2 regions of the Ensifer sp. NPDC090286 genome follow, and region 1 is predicted to be linked to the other one. Evidence: predicted binding sites of a transcription regulator. Region 1 holds the regulator's gene; the other holds the start of a gene.
The links. The regulator LexA, encoded in region 1, represses DNA repair genes until DNA is damaged. The targets are predictions, from matches to a motif close to TGTTCNNNNTGTGTTCNG.
Positions count from the first base shown of each region.

Region 2: the regulator LexA is predicted to act here: its motif matches at 3,432-3,449, upstream of ACIQUG_RS21545 (ImuA family protein).

Region 1 is NZ_JBIVYF010000001.1:632,933-638,387, forward strand. Features, by position in the region: gene ACIQUG_RS03150 (thermonuclease family protein) at 1-450, shown strand, start outside; tRNA gene ACIQUG_RS03155 (tRNA-Cys) at 524-597, opposite strand; gene ACIQUG_RS03160 (hypothetical protein) at 960-1,301, shown strand; gene lexA (transcriptional repressor LexA) at 1,394-2,116, opposite strand; gene ACIQUG_RS03170 (hypothetical protein) at 2,355-2,651, opposite strand; gene ACIQUG_RS03175 (hypothetical protein) at 2,974-3,606, shown strand; gene ACIQUG_RS03180 (hypothetical protein) at 3,725-4,327, shown strand; tRNA gene ACIQUG_RS03185 (tRNA-Ala) at 4,482-4,557, opposite strand; gene adhP (alcohol dehydrogenase AdhP) at 4,938-5,455, shown strand, end outside.
Region 2 is NZ_JBIVYF010000004.1:205,319-210,773, reverse strand. Features, by position in the region: gene ACIQUG_RS21555 (error-prone DNA polymerase) at 1-1,185, opposite strand, end outside; gene ACIQUG_RS21550 (Y-family DNA polymerase) at 1,182-2,705, opposite strand; gene ACIQUG_RS21545 (ImuA family protein) at 2,620-3,381, opposite strand; gene ACIQUG_RS21540 (SOS response-associated peptidase) at 3,566-4,237, shown strand; gene dinB (DNA polymerase IV) at 4,269-5,360, shown strand; gene ACIQUG_RS21530 (hypothetical protein) at 5,380-5,455, opposite strand, start outside.

The sequences.
Region 1 (5,455 bases):
ACGAAGGTCGCTCTGGCCGCACCGGTACCGTCGGTGAATGTCGGCGTCACGCCACCCACCCCTGTCGTGCGACCGAATGAAGAGGTGAAGACGGCGTCCATCCGTACCGACCAGTTTTATTTCTGCGGCATTCGCAACGACAACTGCGTGATCGATGGCGCCACTTTCGTCTTTCATGGCGAGACGATTCGTGTCGCCGACGTCGATGCGCCGCGAATCCGCCAGGCAAGCTGCGACAAGGAGCGTTCGCGTGGCTTCTACGCCAAGCAGCGCCTGCGCGAGTTGCTGAACGCGGGCGACTTCAAGCTGGTTTCGGCAGGCGGGCGATCAGGCGCCAAGGCCGGCGAAAAACTGCGCCTGGTTACCCGCGGCGATCAATCTCTTGGACGCGTGCTTGTTTCCGAGGGGCTGGTGCGCCCGTGGGACGGACGCCCGACGCCCTGGTGCTAAGATAGCAAACGGCAGAAATCGACGCGTTCGTGTTGAAGGCGTCGTGTCTACACTTTGAATGAGGTGAAGATTTTGGAGGCCTCGCCCGGAATTGAACCGGGGTACAAGGATTTGCAGTCCTCTGCGTCACCACTCCGCCACGAGGCCTCACTGCTTGGATAACCAAGCGTTGGCGCGGATTTAGAATGATTGCAGAAAATCCGCAAGAGGCATTTTCTGAAAAATACAAAGTGGAATCAGCGAATGGCTGCTTTCCACAGGATGAGAGTTCGACGCGTATTTTCGCGATGGCCAGGAAACTGGTATCTCGTCAATGCCTTCGCGACTGGGGAGCTTCTCTTGTCTTTCAGCGAGTTGGAGGATGTGCGCGCGACCCCACGTCCGCGCAAGCCACGTCTCCTATGCCTCCGTCGGATCTTATCGCTTCGGTGAAATCGGTAGAGGGGGAACGATGACTCCGCTGAGATCAGCCGCATCGGTAGCGTCCGTCAACATTAAGAACGGAGGCAATGGCATCAATGAAAAAGAGACTGATCCTGACGGCGTTGGCGTGTTTTGCGACGACCGCTATTGAGGCGCACGCGGACGACCTGGTTTTCCAGCTGAAGAACAACACCAGCGTGGTCCTGACGAACTTTTATACGTCGCCGGTCGGCGTCAATGAGTGGGAAGACGATGTTTTCGGTCGGCAGGTCCTGAACCCTGGCGAGAGCATGGAAATCACCATTGCCGACGGGCGGGACGTCTGCAAATACGACATGCGATTCGAATTCGAAGAGGGCTCGGCCCTCGATACGACCGAGGACACGCAGGATCTCTGCGAACTCGGCGAATATACGATCCACGAATAGACGATCTGGATTTCAGGTCACCCGAAATGGAAAGAGCCTCGCCAATTGCCTTGGCGAGGCTCTTTTTTTTAATTCGGTGTTCTGCCTGCAGCTCAATGGTAGCGGCGAATCAGCCCGACGAGCTTGCCCTGGATCTTCACGCGATCCGGTCCGAAGATGCGCGTCTCGTAGGCGGGGTTGGCGGCTTCGAGCGCAATCGACGCGCCCTTGCGGCGGAAGCGCTTCAGCGTCGCTTCCTCGTCGTCCACGAGCGCCACGATGATGTCGCCGGGATTGGCCGAGTTGCCGTTGCGGATGATCACGGTGTCGCCGTCGAAGATGCCGGCCTCGATCATCGAATCGCCCTTCACTTCAAGGGCGTAATGTTCACCGCTGCCGATCATGTCGAGCGGAACGGTGATGTCATGGGTGTTGTTCTGGATCGCCGAGATCGGAACGCCGGCAGCGATGCGCCCCATCACCGGGACGGAAACGGACGTGCTTTCGGCAACCGGCGCCGGCTTCGGCGCGGCAGGAGCGGCCGCCGGCGGCTTTCCAAGGCTGCCTTCGATCACGCTCGGCGAGAAGCCCCTGCGCGGCTGCTGCTGGCCGGCGGCGTAGGCTTCCGGAAGCTTGATGACTTCGAGCGCGCGCGCCCGGTTCGGCAGCCGGCGAATGAAGCCGCGTTCTTCGAGCGCGGTGATCAAACGGTGGATGCCGGACTTCGACGCCAGGTCGAGCGCATCCTTCATTTCATCGAATGACGGCGGTACGCCCGACTCCTTCATGCGTTCGTGAATGAACAGAAGCAATTCCTGTTGCTTGCGGGTCAGCATGGCACGTCGCTCCAGAGGCGTGAAACAAATCAAGAACAGACACTATCTGTTCCATATGTGTTCCGCAAGTGCCTAAAATTCCGTGAATTCAGGCAATTGGCCGCTTCTGGGGGTGCCGATCGGTCACTTTTGCGGGAGCAGGGCGCTTATCGGCGACGGTTGCGTGCCAAAATCGCGCCGGATGACGCCAGTCTGCGCAGCTGATTCGAGCGAATCGCGGGGCTCTATGAGGAGAGATTTAGGTCGCTTGCGAGGTCGAGCAGGCGTCCTCGAACTCCTTCACCGTCTCTGCGCTGTTGTCTTCCGGCAGCACCGCGTCGGCGGCGTCGGTCGCGACGGGCGTGTCGCCGTCATAAACGAAGGACTGGATGTAGAACGCCAGCGCACCCTTCCACACGTTGCGTCCATCGATCTGATGGCACGGCACGGCCCGTTCGAAATCGGTCTGGAGTTCATCCACTGTCGCGGCGCTGAGCTTGACGTCAGGCATATTGGGCGATGCGACTATCGAAGCGAGAAGCAGGGCGGCAAGCACGGGGAACGTCCACTTGATGAAGGGGGCAAGATGGGGTGGTAAACGATGTGAACCGTGCTTTCGTTCCGAAGTCCAGCAAGCATGGCGATCACTCTGCCGTGTTCAACAGCTCTTTGCCTACAGGCTGTGTCTGATTTGCGCCAGCCGCTCCACCTCGAGTTCATCTTGAGCGTTCCTCTTGCGACCCGCGAAGAACGCGACGGCTGTACCGGCTTTAGGGCCGGGGGTGCGGGATGCGCAAAAATCCCTGCGAGGAAGGGGCATCACCGTCTCGACAGGAGGTCAAAAAAGGATAACTTTGCGTGGAAAGTGGGGTAATTGCATGCGTAGATTGTCGTTGGTGGTGCTCGGTCTGTTGCTCACGGCCGGAGCGGCGTCTGCTGAAGAAGGGCGTTCGAACATCTGGAAACGGATCAACGCCTGGACGGTGGGTTCCGATCCTTCCCTGGGAGGCTCGTGTTACGCCGCGACGAGCTATGATGCAGGCGCGATCCTTCGTATCGGCTTTTATCCGCGTGGGTCGGCGAACCTGGCGTTTCTTTCGATCGGCAATGCCGACTGGAAATCCATCGAGCCGCAGCGGGAATATGACGTCGCCCTGCAGCTCGACCGTGGTCGCCAGTGGCCGGCCGTTGCATTCGGCGTCGATCTTACCGGCGCCAAGGCCCTCGTCGTCAACTTTTCCAACACCGACTTCTTTACCGAATTCGTTCGCAAGAACACCTTGGCGCTGGCCTTCGAGGGACGCGTCGTCGCGAGCCTCAGCCTGCGCGATTCGATGAAGGCGGTGAGCGAGATGTTCAAATGTCAGGAGGCGGTGAGCGCCTTGATCCCGAATGGCGGGCAGGGGGCAGCGAACGATCCCTTTGCCGGCGCCGGTGGCACTGCCCCGAACAACGATCCCTTTGCCGGTGGCGGCCAGACCAAGTCGTCGAAGGATCCTTTCGCCATGTGATGGGCGCGTCCGCTTGCCGCAGAGAGGTGAATATTCCTAAAATGTTGCTGGTATCGGGCTCGGTACCCTCGACAGCGGCGCGGGGACCTATCAAAATGCGGGCAAACGGGGGTTTTGCATGCGTAGATTGCTGGTCGGATTGGTAAGCTGTCTGATCGCCGCGGGATCGGCCGCGGCTGAGGAGTCCGAAATCATCAAGTGGAAGGACGTCGACGGTTGGACCGTTGCATCCGACACCTCGATGGAGGGCTCCTGCTTCATCTCGTCGGAATTCGACGGCGGCGTCACCCTGCGCCTCGGGTTCTATCCCAAGGGCTCCGAGTCGCCGCTCTACATGAGCTTTGCCAGCGACGACTGGCGGTCGCTTGAGGTCGGCAAGGAATACGACCTGACGTTTCGCTTCGACAAGACCGAGCCCTGGAGCGCTTCGGCGACCGCCGCTGGCGATGCGAGCGGAAAGTTTCTGTTCGTGAACGTCACCGACGCCGAGTTCCTGACGGGCTTCGTGCGCAAGCGGGGCCTGGCCATCGCGTTCGAAGATCGCGTCATCGCCAATCTCAGCCTGCGCGGCACTGGCCCCGCGGCCGAAGAGCTGATGAAGTGCCAGAAGGCAGTCGACGAGATCATCGCCGACGAAGGCCGCAAGTCCAGGGAGAAGAAGGCGGATCCGTTCAATGCACCGAGCGAAAAACGCTCGGCACGGGATCCGTTCAGCCTCTGAAAACAGGGGGCGCGTGAGCGGGCGTTGTTGCGCGAAGGCCGGGCGGTGGCCGGGACGAGTGGTGTCCCCAGAGAAACTCGAACTTGCGATCTGCTGATTACAAATCAGCCGCGGTTCTTCAATGCTTCGGCAATGGGCACGATTCTGTTTGCTTTGGTGGAGCCGAAGGGAGTCGAACCCTCGACCTCCGCAGTGCGATTGCGGCGCTCTCCCAACTGAGCTACGGCCCCGTAGCATTCAGTCAACACGATGGCCGCCGAGCCTGTCAATACACACGCGCCAGCACGCCCGCTCGAACGTCGTTGCCCGCTAAGCGTTGCTCGATCCGGCTAGGCTGAGCGAGGCCGTTGGGCTCTGAACCGCTTCTGCACTCCACCCATTGTCGAACTCTGCCGGCGGGTTTACCCTGCAACCGGACGATGGCGCTCCGTGAGCCTCGTTGAAGTGTAGGCGATACACGCCAACCATGAAATGCCGTCCGGGCACTGGTCGTGAACGCCATGATGCCCGCGCCAATTACACGATTTTCGCATGTGAGATAGGCCCCTGCCGGCCCGCTGTTCCCATCAGAAACCTCTCCGTGGCCCGGCGATTGGAGGAGGATTGGCAAATGGCTCAGATGATGAAGGCGGCCGTGGTCCGGCAATTCGGCGCGCCGCTGACGATCGACGAATTGGCGGTGCCCACGCCGCAGCCGGGGCAGATCCTGGTCAAATACGAAGCAACGGGCGTTTGCCATACCGATCTCCATGCCGCAAACGGCGACTGGCCGGTAAAACCCAGTCCACCGTTCATTCCCGGACACGAGGGCGTCGGCTATGTCTCGGCGGTCGGCGCCGGCGTCAAAAGAGTGAAAGAGGGAGACCGGGTCGGTGTTCCCTGGCTTCACAGCGCCTGCGGCTACTGTCCGCATTGCCGTACCGGTTGGGAGACGCTGTGCGCGGCCCAATCGAACACGGGATATTCGGTCAACGGAACGTTTGCGGAGTACGGACTGGCGGATCCTGATTTCGTCGGCAGCCTGCCGAAGGCGCTGGAGTTCGGCCCTGCCGCGCCGGTGCTCTGCGCGGGTGTGACCGTCTACAAGGGATTGAAGGAGACCGAAGTCCGTCCCGGCGAATGGGCGGC
Region 2 (5,455 bases), on a different contig from region 1:
GGTGTCGAAGACCCATTGCATGACGATCTCGCGGCGCTCGTGCTCGAAGTCGACGTCGATATCGGGCGGTTCGCGCCGCTCCTCGGAGACGAAGCGTTCGAAAAGGAGATCGTTGGTATCGGGGTCGATCGAGGTGATCCCGAGCACATAACAGACCGAGGAATTGGCCGCCGATCCCCTGCCCTGACAGAGAATGTCCTTCGAGCGCGCGAAGCGGACGATCGCGTTCACGGTCAAGAAATAGGGCGCATATTGGAGCTTCTCGATCAGCTGGAGCTCGTGCTCGAGGTTGCGCCTGACTTTGTCGGGAAGCCCCTCGGGATAGCGCCAGACCGCACCCTCCCAGGTCAGTTGCTCAAGCGTCTGTTGCGCCGTCAGCTCCGGATTGGAACGCTCCTCGGGATACTGATAGGCAAGTTCGTCAAGCGAGAAACGGCACCGCTCCGCGATCTCGATCGTGCGATCGAGCGCCTCCAGGTAGCGCGGGAAGAGCCGCACCATTTCCTCCGGCGGCTTCAGGTAGCGATCGGCATGGCGCTCGCGCCTGAAGCCCGCGTCATCGATGGTTATGTTGTGACGGATGCAGGTGACGACATCCTGGAGAATGCGCCGCTCAGGCACATGAAACAGGACGTCATTGGTAACGACCGTCGCGACGCCATGGACGGCGGCCATGTTTGCAAGCTGATGAAGCCGCAGTTGATCGTTCGGCCGCCGCCTGAGCGTCAGGGCCAGGTAGCTGCGATCATCGAAGGCTTCCCGCAGGCGCCGAAGCTGCAGCGCCAAATCTTGATCTGGCTGGTCCGGAAGGAGAACGGCAATCAGGCCTTCGCCATAGGCAACCAGATCGGCCCAGCCGAGCCGGCATTTCGCCTTGCCGCCGCGCTTTTTGCCAAGCGAGAGCAACCGGCAAAGGCGGGCATAGGCCGGCCGGTCGGTGGGATAGACCAGCACGGAGAGATCATCGTCGAGATCGAGCCTGCAGCCGACGACAAGCCGGACGCCCGTGTCCTTGGAAGCCTGATGCGCCCTGACGATGCCGGCGAGACTGTTGCGGTCGACGATCGCAAGCGCCTCAATCTTAAGTTCCGCTGCGCGTTGGAACAGCTCGTCGCAGGAAGAGGCCCCGCGCAAAAAGGAAAAGTGGGACGTCGCCTGCAGCTCGGCATAGCGCGGCGCCGTCATGCGAATATCCCATGCAGGAACCAGCGGTGACTGCCGGTCTCACCATGTTCGCCGTCGCCTGCACGGAAGATCCAATAACGCTCGCCGGCGTCATCCTCGACCTGAAAGTAATCGCGCACAGCGACCAGCTCGGCGTCGCGCTTCCACCATTCGCCGAAAACGCGCTCCGGCCCGTCGGCCCGACGCACGCGCCTTCTGACACCGCGCCAGGTGAAGCTGACCGGCGGATGGTCGGGAAGAAGCGCCATGGTTTCGATCGGCTCGGGATGAAGAAGAAGGCGCGTCGGCCGCGGCCAGTGACCGGGCCAGGTCTCGCCCGCATCCGGCGCCATCGGCGCAATCCGGGCGATGGAGCGCTCAGGCACGTCGCTTGCGACCGGCGCGAAGCGGAAGAGCCGCCGGTGGCCGATGCGGTTTCCGAGGATGTCGATCAGACCCGATACATCGGCTTCCGGCTCCTCGACCAGCGACGAAATCACCTGGGTTGCAACAAGCGGTTCGGTGTGCGTCGCCGTCAGCGACATGATCTCGATCCCGAAACCCGGATCAATCGTCTCGATGCGGTCAGTCAGTAGCCGCGTCAATCGCTTGACGTCGCGGACGGGGGTCGCCGTTCCCGCCCTGATCGCCTGATAGGAATTGTCGACGCGATGAAACAGGAGATCGACGCGCCGCGCGCCAAGGCCCTTCTCCTCGAGCAGCCCACAGAGGACGCTGACGAGCTTGGCCGTATAGCGCGCGATGGTTTCGGCGGCAGCGATCGGCTCCCCGAACGAGCGACGGACTTCGATAAGCTCGGGCGTGCGTATCGGGTCGATCGGTTGGGCAACGCGGCCAATCGCCTGATCGAGGCGCCGGCCAAGTTCCGGCCCGAAACGCAAGGAGAGCGGGGCACGCGGCTGACGGTCGATGTCGCCGACCGTATTGAACCCGAGAACGCGAAGGCCATGAACGATCGAGGGATCGAGGCGAAGGGCTGCTATCGGCAGAGTGCGGAGGAACTCCCCTTGAGTGCCAGGCGCTACAGCGAGCGTCGGCTGAGCGAGGAAGCGGGCAGCGGCGTGTGCCGCGCCCCAGGTGTCGGCGATCGCCACCTGGGCGGCGATGCCGGAACCATGGAAGCGATTGACCATGCCCGAAAGCATGAGCTCCTCGCCACCATGCAGATGGTCGGCACCTGACGTGTCGATCACCAGCCCGTCAGGTGGATCGGCGGAAACGATCGGCGCGTACCGCTGCAAGGCCCAAAGCGCCAGGCGCTCAAGCGCCGCGGCATCGGCAACGGGATCCGCATCCATGACGATGAGACCGGTCACAAGCGCCTGTGCCTTGGTTGCCGGCATGCCGATCCTCAGGCCTGCGGCAAGAGCTTCCGCGTTTGTCGCCATGACGACCCGTCGGCGGTCGCGGCGACCAACAAGCACAAGCGGAGCGTCAGCCGGCGGCGCGGTGTCGGCGAGCTTCCGCCTCAGGCGATCCGTCGGCCAGGTCGGAAGGAACAGCGATACGACCCTTGGCATCGGGGGCCTCCACTTCGAAATCTGCACTTTCGCCGGATCGGCAACGGATGAGTTCAAGGAGCCAGCGCGCGCGGCCGACGCCGGGAACGGGCAACGGCGCCGAGGGAAGGACGGAAACCCGCCAGCGTGTCGTCGAAGCGGTCGGCTGCCCGAAATCCGAGGCCTCCGCCTGCCGTCGCCACCGGCGGATCGCGATCCCGATCGTGCCCGAGCTTTCGGCCGCAAGCTGCAAGCGCCGCGAGGCCGTCATCGACAAGCGCGCCAGTTCGCCGACAACGGCACCCAGGCCGCCATGACGCAAGCCTTCTTCCATGCAGGCAAGAAGCGCCTTTTCGTCCCCCGCCTCCACATAGATAACGCGGCCCGGCGAGAGACCGACCTGGGCAAGCGCGGGCGCAAAGAGATCCGGTCGTGTCACGCACCAGAGCACCTTGCCCTTTGTGCGAGCAGCAACGCCTGCCGAAAAAAGCGCTGCAGCAGCACCGTCGATCGCGCCGTTGCCGCCGCCTGCGATCTCATGCAGGGCGCCCAGCGCCAGCCCTCCGCCGGCCAAGCGCCGGTCAATTTCGGCATCGCCGAACGGAAGAACCTGCCGCGCGCGGCCGCTTGGCCCTTCAAGACGCTGAATGCGTTCACGAAGCTCGGAAACGACCCTATTGTCGACTGGACGGGGCATTTTGAAAGGAACAGCTCCTCAGGCCTATGCATTAGCGCTTCCTGTTGATATGTTCTTTATTTGTTCTCTTTCGCATTGCGAGTCAACTGACCGTGAGGCAAGAGTTCCTGACGAACACAACAAACGGGGCAGGCGCCGACGACCGCGGATGTGAATGCGGCGCTGGAGACGGAGGAATTGGAGCGTGTGCAATCTCTACAATCTGACGACAACACGTGATGCCGTCATCCAGTTCACCAGGGCCTTCCGCGACAAGGCCGGCTGGAACGAGCCGTCGCTGGACGTCTATCCCGGCTACCAGGCGCCGATCGTACGCGTCGGCGAAGACGGTGAGCGCGAAATTACGCGCACCACCTGGGGCATGCCCTCCCCGCCGGAAGTCGTGAAGAACTACGACCCCGGCGTCACCAACATCCGAAACCTGAATTCGCCGCACTGGCGGCGCTGGATGGGTCCGACCAGCCGCTGCGTAGTGCCATTCACCTCATTTGCCGAGCCTGATCCCGCAAGCAAAGTCCCGGGAGGCAAGATCCCGAACGCCTGGTTTGCCGGCACCAAGGATCGGCCCCTGATGTTTTTCGCGGGCTTCTGGACCCCCTGGAAGGGTGTGAGGCGGGTGCGAGACGGTGAGCGCGAATACGAACTCTTCGGCTTCCTGACGACCTCGCCGAACGAGATCGTCGCACCGATCCATTTCAAGGCCATGCCGGTGATCCTGACGACGCCGGAGGAAGTGGACCTTTGGCTCACAGGATCCTGGAACGAGGTCAAGCATCTGCAACGGCCGCTGCCGGGCAACATGCTGGTCATCGTCGAGCCGCCGGCGGCACCCCCTGAAGAAGGCCTGCTGTTGTGACCTATGATCCGGCCACGATGGTGCTGCCAAAGTGACGGCTGAGGAAACGCCCGGCCGACCGCGCAAGATCATCCATGTGGACATGGATGCCTTTTATGCATCCGTCGAGCAAAGGGACAATCCAGAGCTTCGCGGGCTTCCGCTTGCGGTCGGTCACGGCGAGGCGCGGGGCGTCGTCGCGGCCGCCAGCTATGAAGCCCGCAAGTTCGGCGTCCATTCGGCCATGCCCTCGGTAACGGCCAAGCGCAAATGCCCGGACTTGATTTTCGTGAAGCCGCGCTTCGATGCCTATCGCGCCGTGTCGCAGCGGATCCACGCGATCTTTTCCGAGTACACCCCGCTCATCGAGCCACTGTCGCTCGACGAGGCTTATCTCGACGTCACCGAAAACCTGAAGGGGATGGAATTAGCCACCGAGATCGCCGAGGAAATCCGCCAGGAGATCAAGGCACGAACGGGACTGACAGCGTCCGCCGGTGTTTCCTACAATAAGTTCCTCGCCAAGATGGCGTCGGACCAGAGGAAGCCGGACGGCCTCTTTGTGATTACGCCCAGGAACGGCCCGGCCTTCGTCGAGGCGCTGCCGGTCAAGAAATTCCATGGCGTCGGGCCAGCAACGGCGGAGCGCATGCACAAGCTCGGGATCGAGACAGGTGCGGATCTCAAAGCCTGCGACCTTGTCTTCCTGCAGCAGCACTTCGGCAAGTCTGGGCCGTATTTTTACTGGGTTGCGAGGGGCATAGACGAGCGCCAGGTCAAACCCGATCGGGAGCGCAAGTCGATCGGTGCGGAGGACACCTTCACAATCGATGTCCACGACTTCGGAACGGCGCACGCCGGCCTCCAGCCGTTGATCGATAAGGTCTGGCGCTATTGCGACGCCAATCGCATCCGCGGGAAGACGGTGACGCTCAAGGTGAAGTGGGCGGACTTCACGCAGATCACCCGCAGCAAGACGGTCACGGCGCCGGTATCGAGTTCGAGCGAACTTGCCGATATTATCACCTTGCTCCTGTCACCGATCTTTCCCGTCTCAAAGGGCATCCGACTCCTGGGGGTCACCCTCTCGTCGCTCGACCATGCGAGCGCCCAAAGCGCACCACAGCTCGCGCTAGCGCTTTGACGTCGACTTCGCCAAGAGGTCATACCTGTGTCGGCTTGATGTTGCCGACAGAAATCGCACCCGACAGGATACCCCTTACAAGTCCCGGCCGCCCT